Regions from separate parts of the Massilia aerilata genome, predicted to be linked through region 2. Evidence: predicted binding sites of a transcription regulator. Region 2 holds the regulator's gene; the other holds the start of a gene.

Region 1 (4,424 bases), on a different contig from region 2:
GGAGCGTCGGCGGCAGCGTGCTGGCGCCGGTCTTCGACGCCGGCCGCCTGCGCGCCCAGGCCGAGATCTCGGCTTCGCTGCGCGACCGCGCCGTGTTCGCCTACGAATCCGTGGTGCGCAACGCCTTCGCCGAGACCGAGAACGGCTTGTCGGCGGTGCAGCGCCTGCGCGAGCAGCTGGAACAGGCCGAGGCGCGCCGGGTCGCCACCGCCGAGGTGCTGCGCATCGCCCACAACCGCTACCGCAACGGCTATTCGTCCTATCTGGAAGAGCTGGATGCGCAGCGCAACGCCTTCAGTGCCGAGACCAACGTGCTGCAGCTGCGGGCGAGCTGGCTGGCGGCGCACGTGGATTTATACAGGGCGCTGGGCGGCGGTTGGCCTGGAATACACTAAACGGTATTAATTATTTCGCAGACCGGGAGACAGGCATGATCAACATCGCAATCATCGTGGGCAGCACCCGCCCCGGACGCAAGGCGCTGGACGTGGCGCGCTGGGTGATGGAGTGCGCGGGCACGCGCGGCGACGCCGCCTTCGAACTGGTCGACATCCAGGATTTCCAGCTGCCGCTGCTGGACGAGCCGGTGCCGCCCTCGATGGGCCAGTATTCGCAGCCGCACACCAGGGCGTGGGCGGCGAAGATCGCCGAGTTCGACGGCTTCGTGTTCGTCACGCCGGAATACAACCACGCCACCTCGGGCGCGCTGAAGAACGCCATCGATTACCTGTACAAGGAGTGGAACAACAAGGCGGCCGGCTTCGTCGGCTACGGCAGCGCGGGCGGCTCGCGCGCGATCGAGAACCTGCGCCTGGTGATGGGCGAGCTGATGGTGGCCGACGTGCGCGCCCAGGTCATGCTGTCGCTGTTCACCGACTTCGAGAATTTCACGGCCTTCAACCCGGCCGAGCACCACGAGCGTTCGGTCGAGATCATGCTCGACCAGGTGGTGCAGTGGGCCGGCGCCCTGAAGCCGCTGCGCAAGGACGATCCGCCGGTTCCGGTGCCGGACAACATGCCGCCGCGCGGGGAGCGGGTGGGCGGCAGCTACTGAGCTTCGGTTTTCGGGCTCGAGCGCGCGCGGGTACAATCGGCGCCCATGACATCGACCGAACCCCGCCGCGCGACCTGCGCCGCCTGCCTGCGCGCGCAGAGCGCCTGCATCTGCCGCTTCGTGACTCCGCTGGACAGCCAGGTCGAGCTGCTGGTCCTGCAACATCCGCTCGAGGTGCACAACGCCAAGAACAGCGCGCGGCTGCTGCACCTGTGCCTGCCGTCCAGCCGGCTGCTGGTGGGCGAGATTTTTCCCGCGGCGGAACTGGAGACGGCCTTGTACGCGGATGGGCGCACGCCGCTGCTGCTGTATCCGCGGACGGTGGGCGAGGCTTCGCTGGGCTTGCCTTTGCCGCCCGTGCTCGATCCGGCGCTGCTGGCCGCGCCGGCCAGGCTGCGCCTGGTGCTGCTGGACGCCACCTGGCGCAAGAGCCGCAAGATGCTCTACTTGAATTCCTTGCTGCCAGCCTTGCCGCGCCTGGGCCTGCAGGACTTGCCACCCTCGGCTTATCGGATTCGCAAGGCCCACGCGCCGGACCAGTTGTCCTCGCTGGAAGCGGCCGCCCACGCACTTTCGCAACTCGAAAACCGGCCTGAACACTACGCACCGTTGTTTGTCAGCTTCGCCGGCTTTGTGGAACAACAATCCCGGCGATTTTGCGCTTGAACCGCCAGTAAAGCGGGTGTACGATACTGTATATCCATACAGTACTCGGGAGCGCCATAGTGAATCGCCAACAAGCTTGGGCTGAAGACGTGGAATTGCAAGGGCAGGTCATGATCCCCCCGCGGCCGCTGACGCCGCACAAGGGCCGTGGCGCCGTGTCCAACCTCCAGGGCCGTTACGAAGTCCACGGCCGCGAGCGTTTCGACGACGGCTGGACGGTCCCGGGACTGAAGACCGATGAAGCGGCGCCGCCGAAGACCATCGTCACGGATGAGTTCGCCAAAACTATCCTGACGCGCAATGCGTCGCCGGACATTCCCTTCCATGTCTCCCTGAACCCCTACCGGGGCTGTGAGCACGGCTGCATCTACTGCTTCGCCCGGCCTTCGCACAGCTACCTCGGCCTGTCGCCGGGGCTGGACTTCGAAAGCCGCCTGTTCGCCAAGGTCAACGCGGCCGACCTGCTGCGCCGCGAGCTGGCCAAGCCCGGCTACGTGCCCGAGAGCATTGCCATCGGCGTGAACACGGACGCCTACCAGCCGTGCGAGCGCGAGCGCGGCATCACGCGCGAAGTGCTGCAAGTGCTGGGCGAGTGCAATCACCCCTATGGCCTGATCACCAAGTCGGCGCTGATCGAGCGCGACATCGACCTGATCGCGCCGATGGCGGAAAAGGGCCTGGCGGCGGCCGCCATCACGCTCACGACCCTGGACGGCGAGATCGCGCGCACGCTCGAACCGCGCGCGGCGGCGCCCGCACGCCGCCTGCGCGCGATCCGCACCCTGACCGAGGCCGGCATCCCGGTCAGCGTCAGCGTGGCGCCCATCATTCCCTTCATCACGGAACCGGAAATCGAGCGCATTCTCGAAGCCGCCAGGGATGCCGGCGCGGTCGGCGCGCATTACACGGTGTTGCGCATGCCGTGGGAAGTCAACCCCTTGTTCCATCAATGGTTGTACGCTCATTTTCCAGACCGTGCGCAACGCGTACTGAACCGCATGAAGGATATGCATGCCGGCAAGGAATACGACAGCGACTTCGGCAAGCGCATGAGCGGCGAAGGCGTATGGGCCGACCTGATCCGCCAGCGCTTCACGAAGGCGGTCAAGCGGCTCGGCATGGACGGCTTCAATGGCCGCTTCAGCAAGATGGACGGCGCGCAGTTCCGCCGGCCGCTGGTCGTGCCTTCGGCGGCCGCCTGCCGGCGCCGGGACGAGGACGTGACCCAGCTCGACCTGTTCGGCGGCGCGCCGGCGGTCGAGGGTGGCGGCAAGCCGGCGAGCAAGACGACCAAGGCGAGCCCGCAGCTGGACTTGTTCTGAGCAGGCGGCGTCTTGTGGCAGGCGCCGTCGTCGGCTAGGATGGCGCTCTCATCTTTCTGGATGGCAGTTTTTCGATCACGGGATGCATATGGAAGAGCAGGGCAGCAGCACAGCAGGGCAGGTCAAGCGGGTCGTCTTCGTCGGCGCGGAATCGACCGGCAAGTCGACCTTGTGCGAATACCTCGCGCGCCAGTACGGCAGCGTCGCCGTGCCCGAGATCGGCCGCTATATCTGGGAGGACAAGCAGGGCCAGCTGAATGCCGAGGACTACGTCGACATCGCCCTGCGCCACCGCGAGGCCGAAGACGAGCAGATGCCCTATGTCCGGCGCTACCTGTTCGTCGACACGAATGCGCTGACCACGCTGCTGCTGGGCCTGGAATTCGGCCAGGTCACCGAACCGGCGCCGGCCGAGCTGCTGCGCTGCGCCGACGAGTGCCGCGAGCGCTACGCCCATACCTTCGTCTGCGCGGATGACATTCCCTACGAAGAACAATCGGCGCGCGAAAACGAAGCCTGGCGCGGCCGCATTCACCAACTGGTGCTGAAGGACCTGGAGGCGCGCGGCATTCCTTACACCCTGGTCAGCGGCAGCGTCGAGGAGCGCGCGCTGCAGGTACGGCGCGTGATCGAGGGCGTCGTGTAGGCTGGGGCGCGCCGACCCGCGCCGGACAGTCCGAGTGTTGTTGTTGTGCTATGTCAACACATGGCAGTAAAAAAAGTTTCCATTTTTTATACCTTTCAGGGCAATATCCTTGTATGTTAGCCGTGCAACTTTTTGCATCGACGGACCCTGCAAGATGCCTAGCCCTGTCCCGCTTTATAAATATCGCGCGCTGCTCCTGTCACAGAGTTTCTTTATCAAAGACAACGCGGCCGAGCTGCGCCTGCACGCCCACAAATACGACTTCGACATGGCTTTCTTCAGCGAAGTCAGCCAGTTCGTGGCGGCGGTGGAGGGCGATACCGGCAACGGCCTGTTCGTGATCGACCTGGACGCCCTGCACAACATGCAGTCGGACATGCTGGACAGCCGCAAGACCCTGATGCTGGGCGAGCTGCTGCAGCGCCTGCCGGCCGGGAAGGAATACGTCTACCTGCAGAGCAGCCGCCAGGGCGGCCGCTACCTGCTGCAGCAGAAGCTGGTTGATTGCCACTGCCTGGCCTATGCCGAAAAGCCGATCGCCAACGACGTGCTGGTCGACAAGCTGTTCAAGCTCTTCGTCCAGCAGAAGCGCGGCGACCTGGTGCGCCTGATGCACCTGGGCGACATGAGCGGCATGGACGAGGCCTGCCTGCACAAGGCGCGGATCGAACTGGTCGAACATGACCAGGCCCAGACCCTGCACCTGCGGGTGCGCGAGCTGCAGCCCGACCTGGTG
Region 2 (4,424 bases):
GCGGCCATCGACGCCGGCTTTCTGGGCGATGGTGATGGTCATGCCGTTCAGCTTCTCGCCCTGGCCTTGTGCGGCTGCCAGCTTCTCGGCGGCTGCCTTTTCCAGTTCGGCGCGCTTGACTTCGAATTCGGCCACGGCCGATTCGGTTGCACGGCGGGCTTTCTTTTGCGGGATCAGGAAGTTACGTGCGTAACCGTCCTTGACCTTGACCACGTCGCCCAGGTTACCGACGTTGACGACTTTTTCCAGCAGGATGATTTGCATATTATTCTCCAGTATACGTGTCGTGACCGACGATTAAGCGTTGTGCAGGTCGGTGTACGGCAGCAGGGCCAGGTAGCGGGCGCGCTTGATGGCGGTGTCCACTTGGCGCTGGTAGTGCGCCTTGGTACCGGTCAGGCGTGCCGGCATGATCTTGCCGTTTTCCTGGACGAAATCCTTCAGGGTGTCGACGTCTTTGTAGTCAACCTGTTCCACGCCTGCAGCGGTGAAGCGGCAGAATTTCTTGCGCTTGAACAGCGGGTTCTGCTGTTTGCGCTTCAGTTTTTCTTTGGCCTTGTTTTTGTCGAACTTTTTACCGAATGCCATTTTTGGCTCCTGTATCTAATCTAAATGAATTCAATGATGTGAAACACCAGGGCTTTGCTGTTGCGGTTCTTCCTCGCGAGGAAACCCTTGAACTGGTAGACGGCGCCCAGTTCGGCATCGGCAAACCGGCTTGAAATATCGCCCGCGGCCAGCGCGGAAATCTCAAACTCGACCTGCCTGGCAATCCCTGCCTCGGTCTGCTGCGATCCATGTTGCAGGATGCCGCTGACGATGGGGATGCCGGCCGGGGTATATCGCAAGGTATCGCGCTCGGCGATGCTTGCAACCAGCAACAACGCGTTCACTGCCCTCTGCGCTTCACTTTCCGAAGAAATTAAGCAGCAGCGGCCGGAGCAGCAGCCTGCTCGGCACGGTGGCTCTTGGCTGCGTCTTCGCGCTGGACCGATTTCATCATCGGCGACGGTGCGGTTTCAGCCTTCTTCATCTTGACGGTCAGATGACGCAGCACGGCATCATTGAATTTGAATGCGGTTTCCAGCTCGACCAGGGTCTCGTTGTCGCACTCGATGTTCATGCAGATGTAGTGTGCCTTCGGCAGCTTCTGGATCTGGTAAGCCATTTGACGGCGGCCCCAGTCTTCGACACGGTGGATGTTACCGCCACGCGAGGTGACCGTGGTCTTGTAGCGCTCGATCATCGCCGGGACCTGCTCGCTCTGGTCCGGGTGGACGATAAACACGATTTCATAATGACGCATGCAACACTCCTTAAGGACGTTTAAACAAATGCCCACCTCGGCGTCAAGACGAGTGTGGGAAGGGAAAGCCCGACATTATAACCGTAAAAACGTCAAGAGCTCAATCACCATCTTCAGCGTCGGCTGCCGTGCGCCTTGCCTGCAGGTTATCGGCTGTACCCGCCCAGCAAAAAAAAGCGGCGAAAGCGGCGGATTCCCCTTGCGCCCGGCGCAATACTGTACAAAAATACAGGGTGTCGGGTGTCGCTCAGACGCTCCTTTACTTACACTTACTCGAACATGCTCAAGCTCACCGCACGGCAAGAACAGATCCTCAACCTGATCAAGGAAGCCATCGACAACACCGGCTTCCCGCCCACCCGCGCCGAAATCGCGCAGGAGCTTGGCTTCCGCTCGGCCAACGCCGCCGAGGAACACCTGCAAGCCCTGGCGCGCAAGGGCGCGATCGAAATTTCTCCCGGCACCTCGCGCGGCATCCGCCTGGTGGGCAACAGCACCGGGGCCGAAGCGGCAACGGTGCCGGCCGTCCCGGCCGCCCTGCTGATGTCGCTGCCGCTGGTCGGCCGCGTGGCCGCCGGTTCGCCCATCCTGGCCCAGGAACACGTCGAGACCACCTACTCGGTGGACCCGGCCATGTTCTCGGCCAAGCCCGACTTCCTGCTGAAGGTGAAGGGCTGGTCGATGCGCGACGCCGGCATCTGCGACGGCGACTTCCTGGCGGTCAAGAAAGTGGATTCGGCCAAGAACGGCCAGATCGTGGTCGCCCGTATCGGCGATGAAGTCACCGTCAAGCGCTACCGCAAGACCGGCGGCACCATCGAACTGCTGCCGGAAAACCCGGACTTCTCCGTCATCACGGTCGATCCGCACAGCGACGAGTTCGCGCTGGAAGGCCTGGCTGTCGGCCTGCTGCGTTCGTGGCATTGAACTGAGAGCTGCGCCGGCACTGAAATTATTTTGCCAGATGGCAAAACGCCCCGCCCGGCTTACGCCGGCGGGGCGTTGTTCATTGTGCGCGGCCGTCCTTACTTGCCGGGAGGGGCATAGTTGCCCTTGCGCGCCTCCAGCTCCTTCTCTCGCTCGGGGGTCGGCGCATTCTTGACGATCTCGTTGTGCTGGGCGACGTAGGCGTCGGTGGCGTCGCGCCAGGCCGTGAAGTCGGCCACGACCATGCGCGCGCTGATCTTGACGTCTTCCGACAGGCCTTCCTGCACCGCGTTCATATGGGCGGTGGCCTTCTCCAGCTCGGCCTTGGTCAGCAGCCCCTTGATGTCCTCTGGGATGCGCTTGGTCAGCGGGGTCACGGCGTTCAGGTGCTCGGCGTAGCGGTTGTAGCAGGCCTGCCAGGCCTGCATCTTGGCGCTGTAGCGGTCGATCTCTTCGGTCTGGCGCGACACCGCCGGGAAGCGCGGCGCCGGGCAGCGGTACTCGTCGGTGCGGACGTCGGCGCCGTCGTATTTCTCTATCCAGTAATCGAGATCGGCGCGGCGCTTGTCGCGCTGCTTGATCATCTCGAGCGAGGCGATGGCGGTGGCATTGCCCTTGGCGGCCGCCTTGCGGAACCAGCCGGTCGCCTTGTCGATGTCGATTTCACCGGCTTCGCCGTAAAAATACATCTCGCCCAGGTGCTGCTGGGCCGTCACGTTGCCGGCGTTCGCCAGCCTGGTGTATTTCTGCAGGGCTTCGGGATAGGCTTTCTTGGCGAACAGGGCGTCCGCATCGGCCAGCTCGTCGGCGCAGGCGGCGCCGGCCGCCAGCAGGGCCACGCAAAACAGGAGAGTCTTCATGGAAACAAGGCTGTGATAAAGGAAATCCATCATACCCGCACAGCCCTGCCAGCTCAACCGGCTGTTACTTTTTGCCACCCATGTTGAAACTTGCACCTTTCTGGTTGTTCCTCTGGTAGGTCTCGTTTTCCTCGCGCAGGCGGCGCTGCTCCTCTTCAAGAAGCCGTTTGCCCGACTCGGCCTTGCCGTTGGCGTCCGCCACGAACTGCTGGGTCGATGTGAACCAGGCGTCGCGGTCGCCGGTAAAGGCCAGTGCCTCGGCCTGGCGGCGGCTGATCACATTGACGGTGGCGTCGTCGACGTGGGCGCCGGCCTGCTCCACTTCTTTCGGGCTCATCAGCTTGACCACATCGGCCGGGATCCGCTTGACGCCCGGCGGCACCTGGTTCACGCTGGCCACGAAATCGTTGTAGCAGGTCTCCCAGGTCGCGATCTCGGCCTGGATCCGGTTGATCTCGTCGTTGGTTTTCGAGACAGTCGGGATTTTCGGCGCCGGGCAGGCATATTTGCCCGAGACCAGGTCCTCACCCTTGTAGCCGCTGGTCCAGAAGGCGATGTCGGCGGCGCGCTGCTCGCGCTGCTTGAGGATGTCGAGGGTCTCCTTCGCGCCGCCATGGCCGCCCGCCGCGGCCTTCTGCAGCCAGGCCTGCGACTTGGCCATGTCGACCGCGGCGCCGTCGCCGTACCAGTACATCTCGCCCAGGCGGAACTGCGCTTCGGCATTGCCGGCATTCGCCAGCTTCGTATAGATCGGCAAGGCCTTGTCGTATTCCTTCGCACGCAAGGCTTTTTCGGCATCGCCCAGTTCGTTGGCCGAGGCCATCCCGGCCGCCAGCATCAGCACGGCAAATGCAAGTCGTTTCATCGTCTCCCCTTTCCCGAAAAGTTTGGTCAAACGAAACGATAATAGACCTGCATTACCATCATGACAATACTTCCGAACGATGCCTTAAGGACATTTTTGTCCTATTTTTGTATTGATCCCGTCGAGCCAATTCTCAGCTGCCAGATTACTTTTACGGCGTCGTCGGCTTTGCCGGCGTATTCGACGCCAGGACAAACGGCCCTGGCTGGTGGTCCATATAGCCCGACTGCGGCCGACGGACATAGTCGTACTCGTGATCCATGAACTCCTTGAGGACCGCGGGCCGGACCTGTCCCAGGTGCCTGTCGGTGGCGGCATACCAGTTCGCGCGCTCGGTGATGAAGGTCTCGGCGTCGTCCTCCTTGCCCCGGACGATGCGCGCGACGACGGTGTCGATGCGGCCGATCGCCTGCGCAAGCTCGGCCGGCGTCATCAGTTTCCGGATGCCGGCCGGAATGCGGTTGAT

Evidence for each region. The regulator LexA, encoded in region 2, represses DNA repair genes until DNA is damaged. The targets are predictions, from matches to a motif close to ACTGTATNNNNATACAGT.
Region 1: the regulator LexA is predicted to act here: its motif matches at 1,746-1,763, upstream of ACFPO9_RS09155 (PA0069 family radical SAM protein).

Annotation. Positions count from the first base shown of each region.
Region 1 covers NZ_JBHSMZ010000005.1:250,846-255,269, reverse strand. Annotated here, with positions in the region: gene ACFPO9_RS09170 (efflux transporter outer membrane subunit) at 1-395, shown strand, start outside; gene ACFPO9_RS09165 (NADPH-dependent FMN reductase) at 431-1,054, shown strand; gene ACFPO9_RS09160 (tRNA-uridine aminocarboxypropyltransferase) at 1,100-1,720, shown strand; gene ACFPO9_RS09155 (PA0069 family radical SAM protein) at 1,831-3,042, shown strand; gene ACFPO9_RS09150 (AAA family ATPase) at 3,125-3,688, shown strand; gene ACFPO9_RS09145 (diguanylate cyclase) at 3,843-4,424, shown strand, end outside.
Region 2 covers NZ_JBHSMZ010000004.1:481,585-486,008, reverse strand. Annotated here, with positions in the region: gene rplI (50S ribosomal protein L9) at 1-264, opposite strand, end outside; gene rpsR (30S ribosomal protein S18) at 298-588, opposite strand; gene priB (primosomal replication protein N) at 609-893, opposite strand; gene rpsF (30S ribosomal protein S6) at 923-1,306, opposite strand; gene lexA (transcriptional repressor LexA) at 1,586-2,233, shown strand; gene ACFPO9_RS07055 (tetratricopeptide repeat protein) at 2,332-3,093, opposite strand; gene ACFPO9_RS07050 (SEL1-like repeat protein) at 3,158-3,958, opposite strand; gene ACFPO9_RS07045 (tetratricopeptide repeat protein) at 4,110-4,424, opposite strand, start outside.